3 regions of the Exiguobacterium sp. R-39 genome follow, and region 2 is predicted to be linked to each of the others. Evidence: riboswitches for the same ligand, from Rfam matches in the RefSeq annotation. Region 2 holds a riboswitch; each other region holds the start of a gene.

The links. A riboswitch is a leader RNA that binds a small molecule or an ion and turns the genes downstream of it on or off. The one in region 2 is predicted to bind thiamine pyrophosphate.
Region 1: it holds a riboswitch for thiamine pyrophosphate, as region 2 does, so the genes downstream of both, tenA (thiaminase II) here and ACP26N_RS06305 (thiamine phosphate synthase) in region 2, are expected to answer to the same signal.
Region 3: it holds a riboswitch for thiamine pyrophosphate, as region 2 does, so the genes downstream of both, thiT (energy-coupled thiamine transporter ThiT) here and ACP26N_RS06305 (thiamine phosphate synthase) in region 2, are expected to answer to the same signal.

What each region holds. Positions count from the first base shown of each region.
Region 1 is NZ_CP187965.1:964,501-974,755, reverse strand. It holds gene ACP26N_RS04995 (class I SAM-dependent methyltransferase) at 1-1,018, opposite strand, end outside; gene ACP26N_RS04990 (sporulation protein) at 1,137-1,910, shown strand; gene tenA (thiaminase II) at 1,978-2,673, opposite strand; TPP riboswitch at 2,747-2,852, opposite strand; gene ACP26N_RS04980 (DUF1002 domain-containing protein) at 3,043-3,924, shown strand; gene abc-f (ribosomal protection-like ABC-F family protein) at 4,203-6,062, shown strand; partial or broken gene ACP26N_RS04970 (alanine/glycine:cation symporter family protein) at 6,279-7,750, shown strand; gene ACP26N_RS04965 (diacylglycerol/lipid kinase family protein) at 7,871-8,761, shown strand; gene ACP26N_RS04960 (peptidoglycan DD-metalloendopeptidase family protein) at 9,088-9,804, shown strand; gene ACP26N_RS04955 (penicillin-binding transpeptidase domain-containing protein) at 9,930-10,255, shown strand, end outside.
Region 2 is NZ_CP187965.1:1,226,112-1,236,366, reverse strand. It holds gene ACP26N_RS06325 (ThiF family adenylyltransferase) at 1-795, opposite strand, end outside; gene ACP26N_RS06320 (thiazole synthase) at 792-1,559, opposite strand; gene thiS (sulfur carrier protein ThiS) at 1,561-1,764, opposite strand; gene ACP26N_RS06310 (NAD(P)/FAD-dependent oxidoreductase) at 1,761-2,750, opposite strand; gene ACP26N_RS06305 (thiamine phosphate synthase) at 2,747-3,343, opposite strand; TPP riboswitch at 3,434-3,536, opposite strand; gene nagZ (beta-N-acetylhexosaminidase) at 3,596-4,834, opposite strand; gene ACP26N_RS06295 (OsmC family protein) at 4,831-5,256, opposite strand; gene ACP26N_RS06290 (MFS transporter) at 5,461-6,648, shown strand; gene ACP26N_RS06285 (C40 family peptidase) at 6,864-7,361, shown strand; gene ACP26N_RS06280 (hypothetical protein) at 7,439-8,518, opposite strand; gene ACP26N_RS06275 (hypothetical protein) at 8,529-9,338, opposite strand; gene ACP26N_RS06270 (ABC transporter ATP-binding protein) at 9,335-10,015, opposite strand; gene ACP26N_RS06265 (GntR family transcriptional regulator) at 10,008-10,255, opposite strand, start outside.
Region 3 is NZ_CP187965.1:1,956,554-1,966,808, forward strand. It holds gene recG (ATP-dependent DNA helicase RecG) at 1-1,980, opposite strand, end outside; gene sdaAA (L-serine ammonia-lyase, iron-sulfur-dependent, subunit alpha) at 1,964-2,860, opposite strand; gene sdaAB (L-serine ammonia-lyase, iron-sulfur-dependent subunit beta) at 2,865-3,527, opposite strand; gene ACP26N_RS10435 (DAK2 domain-containing protein) at 3,620-5,293, opposite strand; gene ACP26N_RS10440 (Asp23/Gls24 family envelope stress response protein) at 5,319-5,681, opposite strand; gene rpmB (50S ribosomal protein L28) at 5,965-6,153, shown strand; gene ACP26N_RS10450 (amino acid permease) at 6,283-7,686, shown strand; gene ACP26N_RS10455 (thiamine diphosphokinase) at 7,742-8,350, opposite strand; gene thiT (energy-coupled thiamine transporter ThiT) at 8,350-8,910, opposite strand; TPP riboswitch at 8,975-9,081, opposite strand; gene rpe (ribulose-phosphate 3-epimerase) at 9,105-9,761, opposite strand; gene rsgA (ribosome small subunit-dependent GTPase A) at 9,763-10,255, opposite strand, start outside.

The DNA of each region.
Region 1 (10,255 bases), 260 kb from region 2:
TTTCTAAATCAATGAACTCAAGCAGTTGCGTATCGTAGCCGACCAATGTCAACAACTCTGCCCGGATGGAATCCGTTGCGAGCGAAGCAAACTTTTCTTGAATCAATCCATGTTGCAGCATGACGTCAAGCGGTGAACAGTCCAGCTGACGGTTCAACTCCTTCTGACAACACGGGACACTGAGAATGACCGATGCATTCCAGTCGACTGCCCGGGCAAGCGCGACATCCGTCGCAACGTCACAAGCATGTAGCGTCACCATTAAATCAACTTCCGTATCCTGGTCGTAATCATGGACATCACCGACACGGAACGATAAATCATCATACCCTAAATCAGCAGCGATGGCTGTACAATCCTCGATGACTTCTTTTTTGAGATCAAGACCGGTGACATTTAAATCAAATCCCTTGACGATTTTCAAGTAATGATAGAGAGCAAACGTCAGATACGATTTACCGCATCCAAAATCCAAAATCCGTAACGTACGCCCTTGCGGCAATACTGCGATACTGTCTTCGACGAATTCAAGAAAACGATTGATTTGTTTAAACTTATCATATTTTTGACGCTTGACCTGTCCTTCTTCCGTCATTACACCAAGACGAATCAAAAACGGTACCGGCACGCCGTCTTCTAACAAATGGCTTTTCTTTCGATTGTGAGACAGTTCGGCCTTTACCGGTTCCTTGCCTGTCGTCTTCAGTGAAACTTTCATTTTCTTCGAGAGTTGGAACTGGACTTCTTCCGTCTCGAAACGGAATAAAAATTGACGAAATTCGTTAAAATAGTCGTCCATTCGCAAAATAAATTCTTCTATACTTAAATTCTCATGCTTAATGATCCGTTCATGTTGAAACTCTAACTGGATTGCATACGTATCTCTAAGTAGAATCGGTTTTAACTTGATTCGACGCAGATCGTTTGATTTTTGGCGCGGACCACTAATCGTCGCGTGTATGAGTGAAGTTGCCTGCAGTTTTTCAGTGAGCAGGTCTTTTAATTGGTCTAGTTCCACGTATCGTCCCGTCCTTTTTTTGTTTGGTCTTTCGAAACTGTAGCAAATTCACCCGCGTTCGACAAGCAAGCAAGCTTTATTTTTAGTCGTCATACTTAATTTAAAGGAGGAACACAACATGTTCAAAAAAATTCTTTCACAAATCGGCATTGGTGCCGCAACGGTCGATACACGACTCGAACAAGATCACTGTGAACCCGGTGGAACGATTCAAGGAGTCGTTCATATTAAGGGCGGTAACGTCGATCAGGAAATCGCCCGGATTTATCTCGCCTTCAATACCCAGTACAAACAAGAAGTCGGGGACAGCACGGCATTCACGACGTTCACACTGGACCGGTTTGCATTAAATGAAGCCCCGTTTACGATTGAAGCAGACGTCGAACGGGAAATACCGTTTACGCTTCAAGTCCCTTTTAATACACCACTTTCCGTCAGCCAATCGAAGTCGTGGATCGAGACGGGTCTTGATATCGCGCAGGCGGTTGACCCTTCTGACCACGATGCTGTCGTCGTCAAAGCGAATGACTACCAATCGGTCATCCTTGAAGCGATGGAAAACCTCGGATTCCGCCTCAAGAAAGCTGATACAGAGAAATTGCCGGGCCGCTTCCGGAAAGATTTGCCGATCGCGCAGGAACTTGAGTATTCTGCCCGCGGTACTCATTATGCTCACAAGCTGGACGAAATCGAAGTCATCCTGTTGCAAGACCGGTCCGGCATCGACATCGTCGTCCAAATCGACCGCCGTGCCCACAGTCTCGGTTCGCTGTTCAGTGAAATGGCAGGAACCGATGAGACGATGACGAAACTTTCATTATCGAACCAGGACTTAACGAATCCGTCACTCGTGAAACAACGTCTCGCCGATTTGATTGAACACCACAGTTGATTGATGTTTTCTATAGAACAAACACCGGATCCGCTTATCGTCGGATCCGGTGTTTGTATTTCCTTCCTTACTTGGATGATGTCATTTCTATCGTCTGTTCGTACTGCCGTTCAAACGTTTCTTCCGCCCAGCCCATCTGCCAAAACATCAATTCGTAATAACAGCTTCTGACGAAATGTTGTTTCATCCGGACGCGTTCTTGTTCACTCGCCTTCTCTGCCAACTCATTTAACCGGTCAATCTGTTCAAAGACCACCCGCTCGAACCATTCGGAACTGTATGTCGCAATCCATTGCTGATAAATCGGTGAAGCCGGTGTCGCTGCCTGTAACTGTTGTCCAATCTCATAGTAAAGCCAGTAACACGGTAAAATCGCAGCGATGGTCTCCCCAAGCGTCCCTTCACTTGCATGGTGCATATGCGAAATATACGCATATGCGGTCGGTGCTGGTTCAAACTCTGCCAGTGTCTTGTCCGAAATCCCAAGCGGTTCAAAAAACGATTGATGCAGACTGAGTTCTGCAGCATAGGTCGACGTCGCATGTTCCGCGAGTTCGGCAATCGTCGCGAAGTCCTGTGCCTTCGACGCGGCCCGCGCCTGAATTTTCGCGAAATGTTTTAAGTAATAGGCATCCTGTAGGACGTAATGGCGAAATTTTGCTTCTGGTAGTGTTCCATCCGCAATCCCTGTCACGAATGGATGGGTAAAGCTGCTGTCCCAATACCGTTTTGCCGCTTGCCGGATTTCTTCACTGAATGTCATGTTGGTTCCCCCTTTTGTAATCAAAAAACGCCACACCTGATGTCAGGCATGACGTGAAAAGACCATAAAAAGAGGATCGTCCACGCCACTTCCCTCCGTAAGTCCAAACTTAATCAGGTTCAAAGGGTCCGAACGTCTCCGTCGTCTCAGTCAGCCTACTGACTCCCCTAGTGGTCGCTATTTGATTTGTTTTGAGTTTATCATGATTTGATGTGGAATTGACCCATTCTCGTCATTTCACTCCATTTTTTTGTACAATGGAACATGACGGAAGGTGGATGACGGCTCGTCCTTGAGACCGATTCTCTTCTGTCGCCGGTCGATTAGACTAAATTTAGTACCTGATACTTAACTTATGGAGGAACTTTTATGAATAAAACCATGACATGGACCGCTTCGACATTACTCGCTACTACCTTACTGCTACCGACGGCCGCATCTGCTGAACAAGTGGTCGACAAAACAATCGTCACCCTTGGCGAATCACTTGGGGCAAAGGATAAATCGTGGGTCTTGTCCCGCTTGAATGCACCGGAAGGCATTACTCCGATTATTGCAACATCTGCCGATGAAGAAAAATATCTCGGGAAAAACATTCCCCAATCACAACGGGGTGGCGGCATGTACTCTTCCGCTAAAATTGAGTTGGCTGAAAAAGGTGATGGATTATCTGTCGCGACCGAAAACATCACCTGGGTCACAAAAGACATGTACCTCAACGCCCTCGTCACAGCGGGTGTAACGGATGCGGACATTACGATCACGTCCCCGTACAAGGTAACCGGAACTTCAGCTTTGACCGGGATCATGAAAGCGTATGATCAAACATCTGCCGAGACCGGCATCAAACTGACGGATGAACGAAAAGACCTTGCCCAGCAAGAACTCTCTGTGACATCCGATGTCGGGAAAACGGTCGGGACGGATAAAGTCGCCGACTTGATGAATGAAATCAAAGCGGAAATCGCGAAACAACAGCCGGAAACGAAGGTCGAGATTGAAAACGTCATCGTCCAAGTCATCCAAAACAATAACATCAATTTATCCGATGCTCAGATGGACCGGTTGACTGGACTGTTTAATCAAATGGAACAAGCGGACCTGAACTGGGGTCAAATCGAGAGTGGTCTAAAAGATGCCGGACAAGATATCCAGGCCTTCGCGACCTCAGAAGAGACAAAAGGATTTTTTGCGAAGTTGTTTGATGGTCTCAGTGCATTCTTCAACTCGATTGCCGGCTTATTTAAATAAAGATTAACGTTTTCTTTTCTGTCAGGCATGGTAAAATAGATGTATTGAATCGGAAAAGGTGGTGTGGAGACATGGGTTTTGCTGCGTGTAAGCATTGGTTGATGGAACAACTGTATCTGTTGCGCGCGATTTTTCATGGAATGGCGTTCTAAGGGACTAGTCTGCCCTTTTTTAACGAACCTCATACCTGAAAAATAAAGCAAAGCGCATCTTCCACGAGTCAAGGAGAGTGCTGTTTGCGCTCTCCTTTTTTTGATGCGCCAGAGAGGACATTTCATATGATGATCTGCGACATCCAACACCTGACAAAACAATTCGGAGGCGACGATATCTTAACGGACGTCTCCCTCTTTATCGAGCACCAAGACCGCATCGGCTTGATCGGCCGAAACGGAAGCGGTAAAACGACGCTCTTACGTTTGATTGCCCGTCTTGATTCCGAAGACAGCGGAACGATTTATCAAAAAAGCGGGCTCTCCATCGGTTATTTGGCACAACTTCCCGTGTTCGACAACGTAATGACGGGGCGTGATGTCCTGTGGACTGCCTTCGCCACGCTTGTCGATTTACAACGCTCCCTGCAACAAATCGAACGGGACATGGCGACAAAAACGGATCAAATCGATCAGTTGCTCGAACGCTACACGCAAGAGACCGAAGCTTTTGAGCGCCAAGGCGGGTATTTGCTGGATTCCAAAATCGACCGGATGATTAACGGCTTGCAGTTGCATGCCCTTTTGGACCGTCCGTTTGAGCAGCTCAGCGGCGGCGAACAGACCAAAATCTGCCTCGGAAGGATGTTGTTGACCGAGCCGGAGTTGTTGATCCTCGACGAACCGACGAACCATCTGGATTTAGACGCCGTCGAGTGGCTGGAATCCTTTTTAGCCGATTATGCCGGGGCTGTCCTGATCGTCTCCCACGATCGTGTGTTTCTTGATGCGGTCGTGACGCGCATCGCTGAACTGGAGGAGGGGCAGATTCAGCTGTACCAGGGAAATTACACGTTTTACGTGAAGGAAAAGGAACGCCTTCTACTTGAGCAATTCCATGCTTACCAGGAACAACAGAAGAAGATCAAGCAGATGAAGGAAGCGATCCGCCGTCTGCGGCAATGGGCAAACGAAGCGTCACCACCAAGCGAAAAACTATTCCGAAAAGCAAAATCGATGGAACGGGCACTCGCACGGATCGAACGGATCAAACGCCCAAGGCTTGACGCCGAGACCCCCGATCTTGCGTTTGCAGCACATGGAAAAACGAGCCGGATGGTTTACCGCGTCGAGGATGTCAGTATTGCCTTCTCTAAACAACCGTTGTTTCATTCATTAAACTTTGAGATTTCGACAAAAGATCGAATCGCCATCGTCGGCGCAAACGGAAGCGGAAAATCCACACTATTGCATCTCCTGTTAGGCCATCTCGAACCGACAAGCGGTCTGATTACGCGTGGACCGTCAGTGAAAATCGGCTACCTGTCGCAACGAGTTGACTTCCCGCCCGGTGAACGTTTGATTGACGTTTTTCGCACGACCGTTGATCTCGATGAAGGAACGGCGCGGCAGCGTCTCGCCCAGTTCTTGTTTTTTGGCCCCCGGGTCTTCTTACCGGTCGAGGCGTTAAGTGGTGGCGAACGCATGCGGCTGATGCTCGCGGTTCTGGTCCACTCCGATTTGAACGTACTGATTTTGGATGAGCCGACCAATCATCTCGACATCGAATCACGTGATGCGCTTGAAGAGGCACTCGAATCGTTTGACGGAACGTTGATCGCCGTTTCGCACGACCGCTATTTCTTGAACCGGCTGTTTACGAAGACCCTTTGGCTTGATCAGACGATGGAGCTGTTTCCCGGTCCGTATGCCTATGCGTCAACCAAACGGCAAACACAGCCGCCTGACGCCAAAATACCGAAGAACGTCGTCTCTGCTAAAAAACGACCATCTCCTTCTATTCCAGTACAGACAACACGTCAAGTAGAAGAGACGATCGAACGATTGGAACAGGAACTGAAGATGCTTGATCGGCAACTTGCTGAAACGACGGATTATGAAGAGACGGTGAAACTTTTTTCTATCCGTGAAGAACTTGTCCAACAGCTCGATGCGCAATACGAACAATTTTTAGCTTCGGAATGAGTCATTCCTCCTAAATTATGTGATTGTATGACCTGTCGATTTAGTCGACAGGTCTCTTTTATTTTTCAAAAAAAGTTCAAATTCTCTACTTTCTAAATAGTTAACCATGTTAATTTATGAAAAAAAGTTTTAAAATTCACCTTTCATATTATCTGAAAATTCGTATAATTTAGCGTATAGCCTTTTTACTACAACACATTAGGAGGAATTCTTCAGATGGATGCCTTTCAGCAAGCAGTACAATCAGGAGTCGATTTTGCCAACAACTTATTATGGTCTTATGTTTTAATCGCGGCACTGATCGGAGTCGGCATCTACTTTACGATTCGGACAAAATTCATTCAGTTCCGGTACTTAAAAGAAATGTTCCGTGTCACACTCGATAAAAACGAGAAAACAACGGACGATGAAGGACAAAGCATTACCTCTTTACAGTCCTTCTTCATCGGTGCCGCTACACGAATCGGAACTGGTAACCTCGCCGGTGTTACGATTGCCATTACGCTCGGCGGACCCGGTGCCGTCTTCTGGATGTGGATGGTTGCATTACTCGGAGGCGCAACTGCTTTAATTGAAAGTACGCTTGCTCAAGTCTATAAAGTCCGCGACAGTAAAACGAATGCCTACCGCGGCGGTCCCGCCTACTACATCGAAAAGGGTTTAAAAAAACGTGCGCTCGGTGTTGTCTTCGCCATCTTAATCGCCGTCACGTTCGGCTTAATCTTCAATTCCGTTCAATCGAACACGATTGCGGCCGCATTTGATAATGCCTTCGGTGTCAATAAAGCTGTCGTCGGCGGAGTACTCGTTGTCTTGACAGGACTGGTCATCTTCGGTGGTGTTCACCGGGTGGCGAAGTTCTCAGCCATCGTCGTCCCTGTCATGGCCGGTCTTTACCTGATTGCTGCTCTGTTCGTCGTCGTCACGAACCTGACGGAACTTCCCGGCGTCTTCGCCATGATCTTCAAGAGCGCTTTCGGCATCGAGCAAGCTTTCGGCGGATCGGTCGGAGCTGCGATTTCGCTTGGTGTCAAACGGGGTCTGTTCTCAAACGAAGCCGGTATGGGTTCTGCACCGAACGCAGCAGCAGCTGCGGAAGTCTCCCATCCTGCGAAACAAGGATTCCTGCAAACACTTGGTGTTTTCCTTGATACGTTGATCGTTTGTACAGCAACAGCTGCTATCGTCTTGTTGAGTGACAGCTATGCTTCGGGTAACGGCGAAGGAATCGCGATGTTACAGAACGCATTAGGTGAACAACTGGGTGCCGTCGCTCCTGCCTTCATCGCAATCTGTGTCTTCTTGTTCGCTTTCAGTTCAATCGTCGGCAGTTACTACTACGGTGAAACAAACATCGAATTCATTAAAAACAGTCCGGCTGCTGTCTTCGGATTCCGGATTGCGACAATGGCCTTTGTTTTCATCGGTTCCGTCCTCAGTCTGGGAATGGTTTGGAGCTTCGCTGACCTCTTCATGGCAGGTATGACGTTGATCAACTTGACGGCCATCTCACTCTTAGGCGGTATCGCCCTAAAAGTCATCAACGATTACCAGGAACAACGGAAAAAGGGCTCGATCCGGTCTTCTCGGCGAAAGCACTCGGTATCGAAAATACAGAGTGTTGGGACGAAGAAGAAACCGTTCGTCCAGCAGGAGAAGCATCCCCTCCTCCAATCGCCCGCCGCTAATTTCATCGTTGCCTTGGACATGACGAATCTTCGTGATGTCCAAGGTTTTTTTCTGTCCAGGATTATGTTTATGGAATCTTGGGAAAATAGGAACAGGTAGAATCAAAGGAGGAATCATTTGTGTCAAAAGTCATGCTCATCATCAATCCGTCATCCGGTAAAGAACTTGGAAAGAAACACGCTGAATTTGCGGAAGGAACATTGGCGCAACGGTTTACGGAAGTCAATGTCCGTTTTACGGAAAAAGAACGCGATGCAACCGAATTTGCCAAACAAGCTGCAGTCGGGCATTATGATGCCGTCGTCGCTATGGGTGGGGATGGAACGGTTAATGAAGTCATCACCGGCATCGCGGAACAAGAACATCGACCGACGCTTGGCATCGTGCCGCTCGGAACGGTCAATGACTTAGCGCGTGCATTAAACATTCCGACAGATCCGCAGGAAGCTATCAGCGTTTTAGAGGATGCCCCTTCCCGCCCCCTCGACATCGGTAAGTATGATGATCATTATTTCATGAACGTCATCGCTGTCGGTTTGATTGCAGAAGCGGTCGAAGAAGTAAGTGTCGAACAAAAAACATCACTTGGTTCCGTCGCCTACTTTATTGAAGGACTAAAAGCCTTTAAAGACCACAGTCCCTACCCGATCCAACTGACGGCGAAAGAAAAATCGTTTGATGGTGAAACGCCTCTCCTGATCATTTCCTTGACCAATTCCGTCGGCGGTTTCGAATCGTTTGCGAAAGAAGCCCGTGTCGACGATGGCCTGTTACATGTCTTCATCGTCAAACAGCTCGGTTTCTTTGATGCCTTACAGGCCTTACCGAAACTTTTGACCGGAAAAATTTCTGACGCTGATCAAGTAGAATATTTTACGACAAAAGAAGTTCATATCGATTCAAAGGAACGTCTCCCAATTAATGCCGACGGCGACACAGCGGGCCATCTTCCCGTTACGGTTCAGGTCTTAAGCAAGCATTTAACTGTTTTCGCACCCGTTTCCAACTAATTCTTTTTACCTATACCCCGTGATGATGTGTCTCTCGCATCGTCACGGGTTTTTAAATTTTTTCATAAAAAGAGCTATACATTCTATTTTAGTAAAAACAAATTCAGATAATAAATGAAAAATATTCCATTACAATATATGTTATACAACTATAATCTTGCAATGAAACTGAAATATTTTTGTGTTATTTGCGATGCTATAATCATTCTATCAAGAAAATATTTATACATATTAAATACATATGCTTTGCATCTTACAACTTTGAAAGGGTCTTATTCCCTTACATAATCGTCCGTCGTCTTTCACACTTTAGGAGGAACTTCTACATGAAACGCATGATTACAACTATGACAATGACAGCACTGATGGTTTCTGGTTTCGCTACAACGGGTATAGAAAAAGTTGAAGCAGCAACAACGTACAAAGTAAAAGTAACCGCAGACGGGTTGCGGGTTCGAACGGGTCCTTCGACTGCTTACAAAGTCGTCGGTAGTGTCAATTCTGGTCAAACTTTCAATTATTTAGGCGTGTCCGGATCTTGGACAAAAATTTCTTACGGCGGCACATCCCGTTACATCTCTTCTACATATGCTAAAAAATACAGTGTTACGACATCTACAAAAGCGTCTAGCGGATTTTCACGACCAGCCAGCGGACGGATTGCCCAAGGGTATGGTGCCGCTAGCGGTACTTACGGTTACACGTTCCATAACGGGATTGATATCGCTGCCCCAACGGGTACACCAGTTTATGCTTCTGCTGCCGGTACAGTCATCACTTCCCGGTATTACGGCGCTTACGGTAACCACATCATGATGAAGCATACCGTCAATGGAATTTCCTATACGACGGTATATGCACACTTAAGTAGTCGAGCTGTTTCTGTTGGACAAACTGTTGCCAAGGGTTCACGCATCGGTAATATCGGCAACACCGGCAACTCATTCGGCTCACACCTTCATTTCGAAATGCACCGTGGAAACTATGTTTACAGCGCTTCTTCTGCAGCAAACAGCGTCAACCCGCTGAACTATTTTAATTAAGACCTGATCTCCTCTCACGCGAATGTTTGTCTTCGCGTGAGTTTTTTTGTCGTTCGTTCGAGATGAAATCCTTTGCAAAGAATGATACGGTTATAGGACAAACTTTCCGTAAAGGAGGATTTCCCTTGAAGAAGACGCTCCCGCTTCTGCTTTCGACAAGCTTCGTACTGACCATCCTTGCCGGTTGCCAAGATCAACCGACAGCTGAAGAACGATTAGATGCCTATATCAAATTATGGGAAAAACAAGATTACGATAAAATGTATGCTGATTATGCCAGCAAGGAAACTCAAAAAACATACGGTAAAAAAGAGTTTGTCGATCGGACAAAAAAATTAGCTAATTCTCTTGCCATTGAAAAGATCTCTGTCGAACGCATGAAAACCACAGAAAACGAAGAGAAGGAACAGACAAGTTTACCGGTGAAAATTTCTTTTGAGACACTGGCCGG
Region 2 (10,255 bases):
CCGGCCGCATAATGTCACGAAGTGAAGTGGCTGAGCATTGAGGTACGGATAGACGGGGTTATCGCCGCAGGACGGACAAGAAGATTGTTTTAAGGACACAACATTGATTTGGCTCTGTTGATTGTTCCAGACATCAAATGATAGCACCGTCTGCCGTAATGCAGCTTCCGCTCCGGTCAAGTATTTTAATGCTTCCGTCACTTGATGCGCCGCAACCAGCTGGACGACCGGACTGATGACGCCTGACGTATCACATGTCTCCTGCTGTTTCGGCAAATGATTGAGCAAACAATGCAGACAAGGGGTCTGTCCCGGACGGATCGTATAGGTCATGCCGTAACTGCCGACACATGCACCGTAAATCCAAGGAATCCGAAATTTTGCCGCAACATCATTGATCAGCATCCGGACAACGAAGTTATCGGTCCCATCCACAAGCAAATCTGCTTGTCCGACAAGCCGTGTAATATTCATTGCCGTCACATCTTCGACAATCGCCTCGATCGTCACCGTCGAATTGACGGCACCGAGCCGGCGTTTCGCCGCAACCGCCTTTGGCAAATGGTTCCTGACATCCTGTTCCGTATAGAGTTGTTGCCGTTGTAAATTGCTCCACTCGACGTAATCCCGGTCGATCAGAGTCACTCGTCCGATTCCTGACCGGACAAGCTGTTCCGCACTCGCTGTCCCGAGTGCACCGAGACCGACGATGACGACGTGCCGCTGTCCCAGTTGATCCTGCCCCTCCTGTCCGATTGGACGAAAGCGGATTTGTCGGCTATACCGGTCCATCATGGGCGACTGATCCCGGTCGTCGGACTGCTCGCCGTCGCATACCGTTTTTTCTCAATCCGTCCTGCTTCAAAGCCGAGTCGTCCCGCTTCAACCGCAAGCTTCATTGCACGTGCCATCTTGACCGGGTCTTTCGCATGCGCGACGGCTGAATTCAATAGGACACCATCAGCTCCGAGCTCCATCGCGTACGCCGCGTCAGCCGGTGAACCGATGCCGGCGTCGACGATGACCGGTACTGACATTTGTTCGATGATGAAGCTGAGCGCGAGCGGATTTAAAATGCCCTGTCCGGAACCGATTGGTGATGCTGCCGGCATAATCGCATGACAGCCGAGTTCTTCGAGCCGACGGGCAAGCAACAAATCGTCTGATGTATACGGCAAGACGATGAAGCCATCCTTGATTAATTCCTCTGCTGCTCGTAATGTTTCAATCGGATCCGGCAGCAGTGTCTTGTCACAACCGATTACCTCGACCTTGACCATATCGCACATCCCTGAGGCCCGGGCAAGGCGGGCAAGGCGGACCGCTTCCTCCGCCGTCTTCGCACCCGCAGTGTTCGGCAAGAGATCATAGCAGCTTAAGTCAAGCGCTGCGAGCGGATCGTTCTGTTCCTTTGCAAAGACGTCGAGACGCCGGACGGAAAACGTTAAGATGTTTGTTTCCGATGCTTCGACCGCTTGCTGTTGCTTCTCATTATCCGAATATTTTCCTGTCCCCAGTAACAATCGTGATGCAAATGTTTTTCCGCCAATTTCTAACATGTTATCCGCCTCCTACAAAATGAACGATTTCAATGACATCTCCGGACGTAACGTCCGTATCCGGATAGCTCGACCGGTCGATGATTTGATGATTCTGCTCGATGATGACGACTTGTCCCTGAATCTTTAGTTCCTCCAACAAATCGTGTAACGTCCTGATTTCCTCTGTCAAAGCATAGTTTTTCCCATTCAATCGGATAGTCATCTGCTTTCCTCCTGTCGTCGGCTGTTAAAACCATCCAGTGTCACTCTTGGCGTTTGCCCCATGAGACAATCGGCCAAGACGTTGGCCGTCGCAGGGGCCAGTAAGATGCCATGCCGGTGATGGCCTGACGCGACGAACAACCCATCGATTCCGTCCACTGCTCCGAGATACGGCAGACCGTCCCCGGTTTGCGGTCGAACACCGGACCAAGCTTCCACGAACACGGCCTCTGTAAGCGGCGGATAGAGCTTTACTGCTGCATTCAATAACAAACGAATACTGTTCAGACTGACGGTCGTTGATTCATCACCAACCCGTTCCGTCGCCCCGATGATGATCCGTCCGTCTGCTTTCGGGACTAAATAGACCGCATCACCAAACAGCGTCCGATTGAGTTGTCCGGTCGTCAGCCGGACAGACAGACACTCGCCCTTGACCGGAAGTGTGTTAATCGTCACTCCGACCGTCTGTAACAATTCTTCCGATCCGCGACCACCGGCGACAATAATTTGTCTGCCCGCCCGTAGCCCCCGGTTCGTCTCGGCGCCGGTCACCGTTTGTCCGTCCCGTACGAGACGTGCTACGACCGTTGCCTCTTCGATTACCCCGCCCCGTCGTTCGATGGCACTGCGTAATGCTTGTGCAAGCAACCGCGGATCAACCTGTCCGACCGAATCAAACGTCCGCCAGTGATGCGCCTGTTGCATACGAAACGGTTGTTCCAGATACCCGCTTCCGAGACCGGTCTCGTCAAACAATTGTTGCACGAATTCCGGATACAGCGTCCGGCTCAGCCGGGCCAGTTCATGTAATGGTGCCAGCAATTCTTCATCTGTCGCGAGCATTCCCGCTGCTGCTTGCGTCGCTCCCTGACCGACAGTTGACTGTTCAAGCAAATGAACGGTTTTCCCGCGCTGCAGGAGCTCATAGCCGAGCGTCAAACCAATGATGCCGGCTCCGATGATTAAAACATCCGGGCGTGTCATCGTTGCATCACCGCCCGGAATCGGTTGGCTGCTTCGACCGGAGACGCCTGACCGAGAATGCCCGACAAGACGGCCCCGCCTGCGCAGCCGGTCGCCAGGATATCCGGCAGATTGTCCGGTGTAATGCCACCAATTGCAATGACAGGAATCGATGTCCAGTCGACAACTTGTTTCAAGGCGTCGAGTCCCCGGGGCGGTACACCCGGTTTTGATCCCGTCTCAAAAATATGGCCGTACAGGACGTAATCAGCACCGGCTTGTTCCGCCGCTATCGCTTCCGTTAACGAGTGAACCGATTGACCGATCACCAGTTCCGGAAAACGGTGACGGACGAGGTCGACCGGAATGCTGCGTGTTGTCAGCTGAACTCCGGTGCCGGTGACGACTGCCACGTCCAGCCGGTCATGGACAATTAATTGCTCTGTCTTTACGCCTCGTCGCACGAGTGTTTCGATGCACACGACCAGTTCCTTCGCTGACCATAACGGCTCCCGCAGATGAATCCGGTCGACGGATAGTGTGAGTTTCGGCAACAGATGTTCGAGTATGTCCGGATGCCGCTTGCCGGTTGTCATCAGATGTAACTGGCTCATCATTTCCCCCTTTCCACACGAAAAAGGACCACCCCATGAACTGATGGAGTGGTCCTACAAAAAAGGGCGACAGTCGTCGCATCCTCTATGAATGATCGGAATCCACTTCCCTCCGCTAGTACGAACTAGATCAGGTTCAAAGGGTCCGGATACTTCCGTCTCAGTCTGCTGCGAGACTCCCCTAGTGTAGATATTGATTTGTGTGGTACGCCTGTAGTTTACCACGGGTAGTCCGATTTGTTCTACCCTTGATTAGTGTCGCATGTCCGATTCGACCGCTTTGACCTGCTCAATCAAGCGTTGGTATTCGTCGACACGTTTCGTTTGCGACAAGTCATACGTTTGTTTTAAGTGTAAGACCCGCATGACCTTCTGATCCAGATCTGCTCTCGACAATTTACCTTGTTTAATCCGTGCCATGATTTCCTTATGAACGGACGCGTACGCACCGGGTGAGGAAAACATCGCCATATCCGCACCATTTTCGAGGGCAAGACTTGCCGCCTGGGCAAGTCCGTACCGTTCTGTGATGGCTCCCATGACCAAATCGTCCGTGATGATGACACCGTCAAACTTCAGCTCATCCCGTAACATCCCGGTCATGACGGGTTTCGACAACGAAGACGGACGGGTTTTGTCGAGTGCCGGAAACAGGATATGCGCGACCATGACCATCTCGGCCCCTTCCTGAATCGCCCGTTTGAACGGGACCAGCTCCGTCTGCTCAAGTTCCGCTTTCGTCGCATCGACCCGCGGCAGACCGACATGCGAGTCGACGGTCGTATCCCCGTGTCCCGGAAAATGTTTGACGACCGGAACGATGTCTTCTTCTTTCATGCCCTGCATCAATGGCACACCAAGCCGGGCGACTTGTTGCGGATCCGCACTGAGCGCCCGGTCGCCAATGATTGGATTCGCCGGATTACTGTTCACATCAAGGACCGGTGCGAAATCCATATTAAAGCCGTAAAAACGGGAAATCGAACCAAGTGTCTGTCCGACTTCCTTCATCAATGCCGGATCATTTTTATGACCAAACGACAGGCTCGGTGATAATTTGAGCTGTGCGTCCGGGACCCGGCTGACCCGTCCGCCTTCCTCGTCAAAGCCAAGGAACGCTTTTGAATCAGCGGTTTGCGCCTTGGCAATCGCTGTTGTGAAGGTTTTCAGTTGATCGGTTGAGGTGATATTGCCACCAAGCAGCAGGACACCACCGAGCGCATGGTCCTGCAATAATTGACGGTCCGCTTGTGTCAAAGCCGTTCCCGTTACGCCAATGTACAGCAATTGATCGACTTTTTCCGCCGTCGACATGTTCGAAACGGTTTGCTTGAGTTGTTTCTCTGCCCGTTCAGCAGCAGAAGGTCGATCCGGCTGCGGCGGCTTTGTTTTCTTTGCCGGCTTCGGTTGCGGGTCAGCGGGTTGTACGGGCTCGTCAGCACAACCGGCAAGGAGGACGCTTGCCAACAGAACAGGGACAATCCGTTTCAAATCGGTTCCTCGTTCCGGACGCCGTTGATCGAGTAATAAACTTCAATCTCTGCGTTCAGCGATTGCGAGACCGAGCAGTATTTGTCTTTTGATAAGGCAATCGCCCGGCGGACTTTATCGTCCGGTAAATCACCTTCGAGCCGGTAATGAATCGAGATCGTCGTGAAACGCCGGGGATGATCATCCGCCCGTTCGCCTTCGATATCCATTTCAAATGACGTCAGCGTCAAGCGCATCTTTTCTAAAATCGAGACGATATCGATGCCGGTACAGCCGGCAACGGCATGAAGCAAGAGCTCCGTCGGCCGGGGTGCCTGATTGTCCCCGCCGTTTTCCGGTGCCGCATCCATCGCTAAGTGATGTCCGGATTCGGTTTCCCCGCTGAAGCCCATCTTTTGATTCCAAGTGACTGTTGCTTGCATCAAGATCACGTCCTTTTCTGATTTAGGTGATGTTTCCTACTCTGTTAGTATACCCGAATCAGTGACAGGTGAAATTGACTGTCTATTCACAATAATGCTTCTTTTTCCGGGTCAGGTAAATCCGGTTTCCGCCCTTCTTAAATCATGCTATTCTGATAAACGATAGTTTTTTTGCGCACAGGCGCCAGAAGTGGGGAATTGTATATGTCATCATCATCGACTCGTTTGAGTCAAGCCGACTGGTTGTTAATCGCGACGTTATCCATGTTGACTTTTGTCCTTGGAACAAGCGAATTCGTCATCGTCGGTATTTTATCTGAAATTGCGGACGGTCTGAACATCACAATTGCAAAAGCCGGCACGCTTGTCTCCGCCTTTGCGATCGCCTTCGCCATCGGAACACCGATAACGATGTCCTTGACCGGACACCTTGAGCGGCGGAAGTTAATGCTCAGTCTGATTTTCGTCTGGATTATTCTGAATATCTGCAGCGGGATCGCACCGAATTATGAACTGTTGCTGTTGTCTCGGATCGTGACGGCTGTTCTGACGGGTGTCCTGATTTCACTGGCGATGGTCGTCGCAAGCGATAGTGTACCGATCGCAAAACGCGGCGTCGCCGTCTCGTTCATCTTTGGCGGATTTACGATGGCAAACGTTCTCGGTGTGCCGATCGGTACATTCATCGGACAACATGCCGGTTACGCCGCCTCGTTTTGGCTGACAAGCAGTCTTGGTGTCATCGCCCTGCTTGCTGTCTTGAAAGTCGTTCCGGTTCAGCAATCGGAATCGTCCGGCTCGATCCGCGAACAGCTCAGCTTACTCGCCAATCCACGGATCATGATTGCCTTTTTCATTCCGTCATTCGGGTTCGGCGCGACATATGTCGTTTATACGTATCTCGTCCCCGTGCTTGAGTTGGAACTGAAATTGCCGTCGGCCTGGATCAGTCCGATTTTACTCGCCTACGGTGTCGTCTCAATCTTCAGTAATATACTGGCCGGAAAAATCGCCAGCCGGAATCCGATCGGGCGTCTCCGGTTCGTCTTCATCGTCCAGGCAATCGTGCTTGCTGCCCTGTACGTGACGACAGCGTCCGTTTCGCTTGGACTGATCAACATTGCCTTGATGTCCTTGATGTCGATTTTATTGACGACCTCAACACAAATCTATCTGATTGACCTAGCAGAGAAGTTTAATCCGGAAGCAAAAGGACTGGCTGCTTCCTTGATGCCGGTCGCAAGCAATGTCGGGATTGCCTTCGGTTCTGCTTTAGGTGGACTCGTCTATGCGAACGGTCCGATCATGAATATCGCGCTTGTTGGTGGTGCCGTCGCTATACTCGCAGCTGCGTTGACGGCTGTCAGTCATCGCCTCGATCAGCGGGCGTAACAGTTAAAAGACTTCTGTTCCAATAATGCCTTTAACTGAGGTAAACGGAACGGAAGTCTTTTTATGTGGAATCTGGAACTTAGAGCCGATGTTTGCTCAGACTGAACCTTACAAGACTGTTAGGTGAACGTATCCAATTTGTTGCTTAATCTGTCAATCGGCATGGTACGGTAAAGATAGTTTTTCATCCCACTTACGAAAAAGGAGATTTTACTATGAAATCGTATTATGCCCTTCCATTAACAGCCCTCTTACTGACAGCGACAGTCAGTCCGGTCACAACATTTGCTGCAACACCGACTAAAGTCGAGACAGCGAAACCATTATCAGAAAAAGCACTTGCAAAAAAGAAAGCGGCTATTACGAAACTCGCGACGTCTTTGATCGGAACACCATATAAAGAAGGCGGGACGACAACAAAAGGCTTTGACGCATCCGGCTTCACACAATACGTTTATCAAAAAAGCGGTCTGACACTCGAGCGGACAATTGCGAAACAAGCCGCTATGCCGCTCAAAACCGTCACACTCAAAAAAGCCGTTCCGGGTGATTTGTTGTTCGTCCAGGCGAAAAAGGCGAAAGCACCGAACTTCGTCGGAATCTACACCGGGAAAAACAAGTTCGTTGCCGTGACGACGAAAAAGGTTGAATCGCAGGACCTGACATGGAGTTACTACACGAAACAGGACATCATCATCAAATCGTATCAGTGAAACAAAAACAGTCATCCGGAACTCATACGAGTTTCGGATGACTGTTTTTTGAATACTGTGATACTTATGACTGCCAATCAATTATAGACAAGTGAATTCAAAGTCGTTTCTGTTCGTTTGAGTTTGTCTTTGATGTTTCCTTCATATATGACACGTTCTGATAGTGCATCAATGACAAGTACATTGAAAACACCGTCACCAGTTCGATTAGCCGTATAAATCAGATCATCTTTCAGTTCGGTATACTCTCCTGATCCAGACTCATCCGTTACTGACGGGATACTTATCTTATGTTTTATCGATTTCTTTGATGCCAGATCGTAAATAGTCCAATTTAATTTTTTTGGTTCACGTTCAAGCATAATCAGTTTCGTTCCATCTGTACTTAGTTTAGTTTCTTCATTACCGAACGATTTCAATCCCGTTAAACGCTGAGATTTTTTGCCGTCACTAAGATACAGTGTCTCCTTTTCATCATCTGCCCCTTCAACGATTTCCGTTGTGTAATAAACAATTGTCTCATTGTGGATACCTAGAATAATTATCTCACCTTTAGAAGTAACGGGTAAATTGATTTTTTGAATCGTATCGTTTTTCAAATCTATTTTGTATAATAACGTTTCCGAATCGTTTTGAATGTCTTGTGCAAGGACGTATAAACTGTTGCCAAACCGTTTATCTGGACTGAGTTGAGTTTCACCTAACTTCCGAGCTTCAGGAGGTGCCGGAAAGATTTTTTTGACGACACGCTGTTTACCCTTCTCCCAATACTGTAATTCCCATTTATTATTGTCCTTTGTACCCATTGCATACGTGGTGCCTTGCTGTTCGAACGTAAGCACGTAATCTGAACGGATGAAGCGTCGGAAATCAGCTGGCGCACCATTTTCATTATATGGACCTTCAAACATGCCACTAATCCAATTATCTTTCGTTTTTTCGACTCGACCGTCCAGCGCAACGTTGTAATCAACTTTTTTTAACCCTTCATCATAAAGTTCTGCTTGAACAGACCGGACAGCCGGCTGTTTCGGGTCACCTTTGACCGTCTCAACGGTAAAGTCAGATTCATCGATCGATTGTATAAATATGGTGTAGATCCCTATCGTCAGGAAACTTATGACAGCCAGGATAAGTAAAAAATTAAATTTTCGCATGACGCCCTCCTCAGACCGAAATTTTCCATTTTAATAAACGCAGGCTTTTCCAAATCGTATAAACAAAGTACAACACAAAAATCGCTAGCATGATTGCTGATATTTCTTGTGACAAAAAGAAATCCAGCTTTTCAATTACATACATACCTCCCACCATAATAATGAAAAAAGCGACCACTTCAAGAACAATGAACAATAGTCCTTTCACTTTACGGTAAGATCGTTCCAGTAAAACGAGCATGAACAAGAAACTTACAATAAAAAGCGCTAAAACCACTAATATTAGCGTATCTATCAAATTCATCGTATACAGCTGATTTAATTCAATCGGGATATTAAAAGATGACGTACGATAGTCATCTTTAATCAACCAGTTAAAGATGGCATAACTGAGTTGGATAACAACCCATTGCAAACCAATGAAACTGATGATAACAAGGGCTAATGATGTAAATTTCGCAAAAAATATTTTTGCCCGGCTACCTGGTAACAACAATAAACGATATATGTACTTGGACTCTCCGAACCAATCCCGGTACCAGATTTGAACAGCATACAAAATAACGAGGACGATCCCGACCAAAACGATATAGCCGAAATAAACACTGGCCAGTCCGAATGATAACTTTCCAAACGAACGCAGAGCTTCCGATTCGGTCAATTTCGAATAACTCATATATTCTTTAATTTGACGTTCATGATAGATGACCCGTCCGACGACGGTCAGGATTTCAATACTTGCCATCGCAAGAATGACCGAGACAATCATTTTCCAGCTGCGTTTTAACTCTTCGTTCGTTAACATCAGGTATTGTTTCATCGCTGATAGACCTCCCGCATCCGGTCCTGGACCGATTTTCCGTATACTTCGCGCATCTCTTCCGTATCGTGTTCATCAATGATCCGGCCGTCCTGTAAAAAGACGACCCGGTCAATCAAGTGTTCGATTTCAATGATTTCATGTGTCGTCATCAGAATGCCGCGTCCTTCCATGTAATGACTCGAAAAGATCCAGGCAATCTGTTCTTTCGTAAATAAATCAATCCCGGCAAACGGTTCGTCGAGCAACAGATACGGACGGTCGAGTGCAAAACCGAGCACTAGACTGAACTTCGCCTGATTCCCCTTCGATAATTCTAAAATCTTGTCGGTCGTTAATAACTTGAACAGACCCATCAATTCTTCCGCGACCTTCGGATTCCAGTCCGGATAATAATCACTCATATACAGCAAAGCATCACCGATTGTCATGTAACCGGGCATCGTTTGCAGATCCGGAACAAAGGCGATTTTTTCGCGTGAGACTTCTCCGTCGACGAGGACGGTTCCGGCATCGACCGGGACAAGACCCATGATGGCTTTCAGGATTGTCGATTTTCCTTCGCCGTTTAAACCGATCAGACAAGTGATGCTGTCCGGACGAACCGAAAACGAGACCCCTTCTAAAATCGGTTTCTTCCGACCGTATCGTTTTTTCAAACCATGGACTTCAAGCATCGATCTTCCTCCGTTCCGTTGACTGATACATCGTCTCGACTTTCGTGACGACTTCACCGAGCGGAATCTGAATTGCCTGGACCGCCTCGATGAACTGGGCGACTGCTTCATCCAGCATCTCCGTCCGGACTTTTTTGACTACTTCCTGATCCATCGTGATTTTACTTGGGACGTTCCGTTCTGTCGTGATCAAGTGCTGATCCTCCATTTCTTTGTACGCTTTTTGTGCCGTATTCGGAT
Region 3 (10,255 bases), 730 kb from region 2:
TAAAACTGCGTACTCCGGTTGTTGCCAAAAGGCATCGGAACGTAACAGACGAACTGCGTCGTTTCGTGCAGTCTCCATCACTTGGATGTCGAGTGCCGGATCCGTCAGCACGAATCGGGGCAATCCGCTTTGCTCGGTTCCAAAGAAGTTTCCGGCTCCGCGTAATTCCAAATCTTTTTCAGCCAACTTAAATCCGTCGTTTGTCTCTGTCATCGTTTTAATCCGTTCTTTTCCTGTGTCGGAAGACGGATCGGCAATCAGGATACAAAACGATTGGGCTGCTCCCCGCCCGACCCGACCACGTAACTGGTGCAATTGGGCCAAACCAAATCGTTCCGCGTCATAAATGACGATGATCGAGGCATTCGGGACGTTGACACCGACTTCGACGACGGTTGTCGAAACCAGGACTTGCACTTGATTTTCCTTAAAGGCTTGCATGACGTCGTCTTTTTCTGACGAACTGAGACGACCGTGCATCAATCCGACACGTTGCGTGGAAAACCGTTCTGTCAAAAGCAAATGCAGTTCGATTGCATTTTGAACATCAAGTGATTCAGATTCCTCAATCAGTGGCGTGATGACATACGCTTGATGACCGAGCAGTAACTCTTTTTCGACAAACCCAAAGACACGTTCCATTTGTTCCGGTTTTGCCCAATAAGTTTCAATTTCTTTTCTTCCTGCCGGCATCTCGTCAATGATTGAGACATCCATATCACCAAACACGGAAATCGCAAGTGTCCGTGGAATCGGTGTTGCCGTCATATAAAGAACATCCGCCTTCTCCGCTTTCGCCCGGAGACGTTTTCGTTGTTCGACACCAAACCGGTGCTGTTCATCCGTGATGACAAGATGAAGATCCTTAAAAATGACCGTATCTTGAATCAAGGCATGTGTCCCGACCAACACATCAATTTCCCCTTGCCTTAATGCTTCCAGTAGGAGCACCCGGTTTTTTCCTTTGACGGAGCTCGTCAGTAATCCTACTTTGATTCCCAGCGGCTCGAGCAATGGAGCCAGTGATGAAGCATGCTGTTCCGCTAAAATCTCTGTCGGCACCATCAATGCCCCTTGTTTATTGGCACGGACTGCAGTGAAGAGGGCGATAGCTGCCACTACCGTCTTCCCGCTTCCGACGTCCCCTTGGAGAAGCCGGTTCATCCGTTCCGGTCGATGCATGTCGGCTAAGATTTCTTCCGTCACACGTTGCTGTGCTCCCGTGAGCGGAAAAGGTAACGCTGCGATGAATTGGTCGATTTCTTGCTGGAACAACGGCAAAGCAAGACCTTGTCCCTTTCGTTTTCCGAGACGTAACGTCTGTAACTTCAGTTGGAAGTACAGGCATTCCTCATACACATAACTTCTCCGAGCGGTCGTCAAATCTTGCCGGGTCGTCGGGAAATGCAACCGACGCAACATCGTCATGCGATCAAGTAACCGGTACGTTTTGCGAATGTTATCCGGAACGCGTTCTTCGAGTGTTTCGCTTTCGGCAAAAGCCAGTTCGACAACCCGCCGGAATGTCTTCATCCGCATATCTCCTTTTAGCGAATAGACCGGCGTCAATTCCCCCTCAATCGCTCCGAATTGTAATTCCGTCGCCGAAATCGTCATTCGGTGTAAATCCCATTTGCCACTGACCGTCACTTCTTCGCCGAGTTTTAACTGATCTTTATAAAAAGCACGGTTGAACATCGTCACGGTGACGCTGTAACGGTCTTCGACAAGCAGACGGAATGTGAGCCGGTTTTTTCCTTTTCCATAATAACGGACAAGCGCTTCCGATTGAACCTGCCCCGTGAATTTCACTTTGTCTTCATGGATCGCTTCTGTCAGACTGCCGGTCACAAAATCGTCATAACGAAACGGGACGTGCTCAAGCACGTCCGCAATCGTCAGCATATCCATTTCTTCGAGTTTACGGGCTAAATCACGCCCTACTCCTTTTAGTGCAGTCACTTTACTTAATGGATTCATTCGAGAGTTCCCCAAAGATTTTTGATTCGAGCCAGCGTCCGGTCGGTGTGTTGGCAAGTCCGCCTTTGGCCGTCTCCCGTAAAGCGGATGGCATCATTTGGCCGATTTCATACATCGCTCCGATGACTTCATCACACGGAATCCGTGACGTAATACCGGCTAACGCCATATCAGCTGCAACAAGCGCATTCGCTCCGCCCATGGCATTTCGTTTTACACACGGTACTTCGACAAGTCCGGCAACCGGATCACAGACGAGTCCGAGCATATTCTTAAGGGCGATTGCAAACGCATGGGCCGATTGATCGGGTGTTCCGCCCGCCATTTCAACGATTGCCGCCGCCGCCATTGCCGTTGCCGAACCGACTTCCGCCTGACATCCGCCCGCTGCGCCGGAAATAGACGCATTGTTCGCGACAACGAAGCCGAATGCTCCGGATGTAAACAAGAAACGTAGCATCTGTTCGCGACTCGGATTCAAGCGTTCCCGAACTGCGAATAATGTTCCCGGGACGACGCCCGCACTACCAGCCGTCGGTGTTGCACAAATTTTGCCCATCGCGGCATTGACTTCATTCGTTCCAATCGCCTTGCTGACGGCATCTAACAACAGATCACCGGATAAGCCTTGACCGCTCGCCCGGTATCGTTGCAGCAAGACCGCATCGCCGCCGGTCAGACCGGTGACGGACTCGACGCCGTCCCCTGTCAACGAACGTTCGACCGCCGCTTCCATTACTTCGAGATTCCGTTCCATCATCCCGAGGACTTCATCCCGCTCGAGGTGCCTAACGGTCATTTCCTGTTCAATCATGATTTCTGAAATCGGTACATTTTTTTCAGTCGCCAGTGCGACGAGTTCTTTTACGGATTTAAACATCTCTTCACTCTCCCATCATGACAGAACGCTCGACTTGTGGTAACCGGTTGATTTCTTCAAGTACAGCAATCGGCATCCGGTCATCGATTTCTATGGCCATTAATGCCTGTTTACCTTTTTCATGACGCGATACTTCCATGTGTCCGATATTGATTTCATAATCGGCCAAAATACTTGTGACGGCTGCGATCGCACCAAAGCGGTCATGATGCAGGACGATCAAGGCCGGTCCACCGCCTGACAACTTTAACGGCACACCGTTCAACTCGGTAATCTCAATCGTTCCCCCGCCGATTGAAATACCCACGAGTTCAAACTCCGCCTGTCCATCCGTCAAATGAACGCGAGCCGTATTCGGATGGTCCGTCAACGCCTCACTTGTTTCAAAATGAATCCGGATCCCTTTTTGTTCCGCAATCTTAATCGATTCCGGAATCCGGTCGTCAAACGTGTCATAGCCAAGGACACCGCCGATAATGGCGACGTCCGTTCCGTGTCCCCGGTACGTATCCGCAAATGATCCATAAAACGTAATCGTAATATCCGTCGGTTGTTCGCCAAACAGTTTCCCTGCCATTAATCCAATTCGCGCTGCCCCCGCTGTATGCGAACTGGATGGTCCGACCATAATCGGTCCGATGATATCAAATACACTTCGGTACTTCATCTTCTTTTTCCCCTCTCTTCCAACTAAACAAAAATCCCACCTCTATTATCGCAGATGGTGGGATGTGTGAAAAGGTACGTTCACGTTTTATATTATTCGACGCTCAGGATATACGAGTAGAGTGGCTGTTTGCCGTCATGCACTTCTACTTCCGCTTCCGGATTGATGGATTCGATGTAAGCAACAAGTTCGTCAACCTCTGCTTGCGCCACGCCTTCACCAAACAGGACTGTGATGATTTCATCTTCGTCCGTCACGAGTGTGTCAACGAGTTTCTTGACCGCACCGAGACTCGAACGATCCGTTGCGATGATTTGCTTTTCAGCAATCGCCATATGATCATCTTTTTTAATTTCGACACCATCGATACTCGTATCGCGGACGGCATATGTGACTTGACCAGATTTGACTGCTGCGATCGCATCCATCATATGACGTTCGTTTTCAGCGACTGTCGCTTCCGGATTGTAGACGATTGTCGCGGCAAGTCCTTGAGGAACTGTTTTCGATTTCACGACTGTCACACCACAAGAGGCCACTGATGCCGCTTGTTCGGCCGCCATGATGATGTTTGAGTTGTTCGGATAGACATAGACATGTTCCGCATGGGCATCTTCGATCGCTTTAACGATGTCTTCCGTTGACGGGTTCATCGTTTGTCCGCCTTCGATGACGACACTGACACCCAGTGATTTAAAGAGTTCGCTGATTCCTTCACCCATCGCTACCGTCACAAGCGCCGACTGCGCTTTTGCTTTCGTCGCGACTGGAGCTGCCACTTGATTGACGCCCTCTTCTTCAAGGATCGTCGAGTGCTGTTGACGCATGTTTTCGATCTTGACGGCAACGAGTTCACCAAAACGTTGACCTTTCGTGATGACTTCACCCGGTGTTTCGACGTGAACATGGACCTTCAGTAACTCTTCGTCTGCGACGACGAGTAATGAATCCCCGAATTCCGCGAGCTCATTCCGGAAGGTTTCTTCGCTAAATGGTGTTTTCGCCAGTTTATCGTCCTGGAAACGAACCATGATTTCCGTACAGTAGCCGTAATGAATTTCTTCCGTCGACATGAAGCTTTGAGCCGATTTGTGATGCTCTGCTTCGACGAGTGCTTCCATGACCGGTGCATGCGGTTTTTCAAGTTCTTTCCCTTCAAGTGTCGCAAGGAATCCTTCATAAATACAAACAAGACCTTGACCACCGGAATCGACGACGCCGACTTCTTTAAGTACAGGTAACAAGTCTGGTGTGCCTTCAAGTGATACTTTTGACGCTTCAACGATACCGCGCATCAACTCAAGCAGATCGGTCGTTGATTCTGACTGGGCAATGGCTGCAACAGCTGTCTCGCGTGCTACTGTCAAAATCGTTCCCTCGACAGGTTTCATGACTGCTTTATACGCTGTGTCGACCCCTTTTTGCAGGGCATCTGCGAATTCCTTTGTATCAATCGCATCTTTTCCTTCGATTGATTTCGAGAAACCACGGAACAATTGGCTTAAGATAACGCCTGAGTTCCCGCGTGCTCCCATTAAAAGACCACGTGCAAAAACCGTGGCAACTTCTGAGACCGAGTCTGTCGTTGTTTTTGCGGCTTCTTTCGAACCCGATGTCATCGTCAAATTCATGTTTGTTCCCGTGTCACCGTCTGGGACCGGGAAAACGTTCAGCGAATCGACAAAATCCGCATTTTGATAGAGATTCGCTGCGCCATTCTGGATCATCTTGACCAGTTGCGCTCCTGTTAAACGATCTACGCTCACTAAAGTTTCCTCCTCTATTCCCGCCTTAGACATTCGTCAAGCGGACTCCTTGGACAAAAATATTCACAGATGTCACTTCTAAACCAAGTGCCTGGCTGAGTGAATATTTCACACGGCTCTGGACGTTGTTTGCGACTTCTGAGATTTTCGTACCGTAACTCACGATGATATGCATATCGATGTGAACTTGTTCTGATACCTGCCGCACGATGACACCACGGGCAAAGTTTTCGCGTTTCAGCAGTTCAGCCAGTCCGTCTTTGATTTGCGACTGGGATGCCATACCAACGACACCAAAACATTCCATCGCTGCTCCGCCTGCAAGTTGCGCAACGACATCATTGTCTACGTCAATTTTTCCATAAGTCGTTTTCATCTCGATCGCCACTTGAGTAGCCCCCTTTGTTAATTGTGTTCTTCTCATAATTCTACTATAAGGACCTACTATTGAAAAGTCGCCGTACTGACTATACAATGAATATGTGAAAAATAGTAGCGGTCAAATGAACTTTTACCATCATCCTCATTCATTATTTTAAATTTTGAGGTTGTCTGTCAAGTTTTTTTCTTGTCAGCTACTTTTTTTATGTTGCAACCGTCTTAACAGCATGCTAAGATAGCAAAGTGTCTATTAGGACGAACGCAAAACAACATAAAAGGAGGCGGAACACATGGCACGTAAATGCTACGTTACTGGGAAATCGCCGAAGTCGGGAAACAACCGTTCACACGCATTGAACAAAACGAAACGCACTTGGGGAATCAACGTACAAAAAGTACGTATCCTCGTTGACGGTAAACCTAAAAAGGTTTGGGTTTCAGCTCGAGCGCTCAAATCAGGTAAAGTCGAACGCGTATAAGGCGCAGTAACCGGATGGGAATCTTCCCTTCCGGTTCTTTTTTTATTTTTCTTATAAACTAATTGTCTGAATAATTGAAAACGCTTACAATAAGTGAGCAGTTATTTTTTTCAAGGGGGAAGGGTCAACATGCAGTTAAAAAGAGAAATGACAAGCCGACATCTCTTCATGATTTCACTAGGAGGGATTATCGGTACGGGACTGTTCCTCGGTTCTGGATTGACGATTTCGCAAGCGGGACCGCTCGGGGCGGTTCTCAGTTACATCGTGGGTGGGACCATCATGTATCTGACGATGTTATGTTTAGGGGAGATGGCTGTCCATATGCCGGTCTCAGGATCTTTCCAAACGTATACGACACGGTTCATCGGACCGGGTATCGGATTTGCCGTCGGTTGGATTTACTGGCTCGGTTGGGCTGTCACGGTGGCGCTCGAAATCACGGCAGCCGGCAGTCTGATGGATCGATGGTTTCCGGATACACCAATCGTCATCTGGTGTGCGATTTTCACCGTCATTTTATTCGGTCTCAATGCGGTCTCCGCAAAAGCCTTCGGGGAGGCTGAGTTTTGGTTTTCGAGCCTGAAAGTCCTTGCCATTCTATTTTTCATCGTGCTCGGGGGAGCGGCTTGGTTTGGCTGGATTGATATGGCGGCAGCACGTCCGGAAAGTTTGTTCGCCAATTTTACTTCAAACGGATTATTCCCGAACGGCGCCCTGGGGGTATTGACGACGATGATTGCCGTCAACTTTGCGTTCCAAGGAACCGAATTGATTGGGGTTGCTGCCGGAGAATCAAACGATCCAGAAAAATCGATTCCAAAAGCAATCCGTAATACCGTCTGGCGGACGTTCATCTTCTTCGTCCTCTCGATTACGATTGTCGGCGCCTTGATTCCTTACGAAACAGCCGGCGGCATCAGCAGTCCGTTCATCATGGTATTTGATGCCATCGGAATTCCTTATGCAGCTGATTTAATGAACATCGTCGTGTTGACAGCCTTACTGTCGGTCGGGAACTCGGGGTTGTACGCTGCTACTCGGATGTTATGGTCGATGTCACAAGAAGGCATGATTTCGAAAAAACTTGCCATCGTCAACTCACGCGGAGTACCTATGCGCGCTTTGTGCTTTACGATGCTGTTTGCGATGTTATCACTATTGACTGCCTTTTTCGCGGAAGATACCGTCTTCATCTGGTTGTTGTCACTCGCCGGACTCGGTGCGCAAGTCGGTTGGATTTCGATTTCCGCTTCACAGATCGCCTTCCGTCGTCAATTCATCAAAGAGGGACATGCTGTCAGTGAATTGAAATTCAAGACTCCGTTCTTCCCGGTCTTGCCGATTATCTCGTTCTCTTTAAACATGCTTGTACTGATCAGCTTGGCATTCCAAGCGGATCAACGGATTGCGCTGTATATAGGCGTTCCATTCTTCCTCTTGACGTGGGCCTCTTACCACCTGTTCGTCAAAGGAAAACATATTGCGGCTCAAACTGAACGTCAGGCAGCCAGCTCGACATTAAAATCTTAAAAAACTACAAAAAACGTGATCGACTTTTAGGATATCCTAAAGCCGATCACGTTTTTTAGTGGTCTGACAAACTTCTTAAAGCAATCACTTCACCGGTATGCACCGTCACGTTCGCCACTCCGTGATGTGTCCATTCATTGCTGACGGTCAATGATCCGCCGACCGGCACGTCATGATTCGTCAACGGGTACTTGACCCCGCGGAGGGTCAGACATGTCGGAACGAGCGGGATGAAAGAGAGATAGTGAAATCCATCTGCCTCGATCTCATACGTCCCCGGCTGTAAGAAACGAACCTCTTCCCGCTTCGTCATCAAGCGGACTGCCGGAAATTGTTTTAGCAGATAGACGTTTTGAAGCGTCATATCAAGTCGTCCTCCGGTCGCACCGAATATTAACACTTCCGTTGCTTCATACTGTTGACTGACATGTCGTAAAGCCAGTTCCAAGTCGGTCTCATCCTTTTCAGCCGGATGGATGATCGCTCCTTCCGGTTTGTATCCGAGAGAATCAAAGTCCCCAATCGCCAAGTCAAAAGCGAAACCTTGCTGTGCCAACACGGTGACACCTCCGTCAACAGCGATGACAACCGTCTTCTCATCCATAAACGGTTTCAGGGACGGGATGTCTTCCGCCGGACCGGCCGCTACAATCACAACCCGCATCAGACACCCCGTGCTGAATAACGAAGAAGTCGTGGTGCTGTCGTAAACAGGAGTCCTGCGACAATACCACATAACAGATACGATGGAACCATATACGTCGCGTTATAGATCAACGAATACGGGACGACCGGACCTTCCGCATACTCAGCGAAGAACACGATTCCACTAATGACGTGACAGACATAACGGAAACCTGCACCAAGCAATGTCGCACCTAGTACAATCGCCATTAGACGGCCATTTTTCCCGGCTGCTGCTGCTTTTTTGACTTGCCGTGCGAACAGTCCGCTCAGCCCGACGACTCCAAACGCGATCGTATAATCGAGTAACGGCTGGACGACCGTCAGGATTTGTGGAGCGAACATCAGTTGAATCGTTCCGACGAGCGCTCCCGTCACGACCCCACCGACAACGCCGTGACGAAACGCCATGACGAAAATCGGTAACATCGCTAAACTAATTGAACCACCTTGCGGCATTTTAAATGGGATCAATAAATCGAACACCACACCAAGACTTGCAAAGATTGCAATTTCCATTAACATTTGTAGCCGTTTCATCCTTTTTTCCTCCTAAAAAATAAAATCGCAGGACGGCAAAAAGGCAGTACGACGAACGCCGTACTGCCTGCGTGCGCCACATCCCTACGTCCGTCTGAACGGAACAGGTTCGAAGGGTTAAAGTCCAATCACTTCTCTCAGCCGCTTGACGCGACACCCCTTGCGGTCATCATTTAATTTTGATTCTGCCCCTATTATACGTGAGCAGCATTCCGAATACTAGTGATTGCTTCTGAATAATCCGGTGCATTGTAGATAGCGGAACCTGCAACAAGTACGTTTGCCCCATTCTCGATACATAATTTTGCTGTTTCCGCATTAACTCCACCATCGATTTCAATCTCGAAGGATAGATTTTGTTCTGCTTTCATTGCAGCCAGTTGATTTAATTTCTTCATCACACCTGGAATGAACGCTTGTCCGCCGAATCCCGGATTGACCGTCATCAATAAGACCATGTCCACATCTTCAAGCACGTGTTCGATCGTCGACAGCGGCGTATGCGGGTTGAGTACTACTCCTGCTTTCGCTCCAGCTGCTTTGATTTGTTGCAACACACGATGGACATGATTCGTCGCCTCCACGTGGAAGGTTACGATATCAGCACCTGCTGCAACGAAGGATTCGACAAAGTTTTCCGGACGATCAATCATGAGATGGACGTCGAGAACCATATCTGTTTTTTGACGTAAACTGCTTAATACAGGGAGTCCAAAGGAAATGTTCGGAACAAATTGACCATCCATGACATCAAAATGGATATAATCGGCTCCCGCCGCTTCAACTGCTTTGACATCCCGCTCTAAATTTGCAAAATCTGCTGATAAGATTGATGGTGCGATTTTAATCATCTTAATACCTCCGCGTCCGATTCTTGATTTCCTCTACAAACATACCATAATTCGTATACCGGGAAGCCATGATTTCATGGGCCTCGACGGCTTTTTTAACGGCACAACCGGGCTCATTCAAGTGCAGACAGCCACGGTACTTGCATTCGTCCTGTAAAGCAACAAATTCAGGGAAACACCATCGTAACTCCTCGAGTTCCATTTCGTGCGGAAAATCGAGATTCGAAAATCCCGGGGTATCTGCAATTAAGCCTTCGCCAAGCGGGATCAATGTCACATGACGGGTAGTATGGCGTCCACGACCAAGTGCCTTCGAAATATGACTCGTTTCCAGTGCCAATGAAGGTTCCAAGGCATTCAACAACGAACTTTTCCCTACACCGGATTGTCCGGCCAGGACACTCGTTTTATCTTTTAACAACGGACGGACAGATTCGACTCCGGCCAATGTCTCACTTGAAGTTTCGATGACGTGATATCCGATGGTCCGGTAA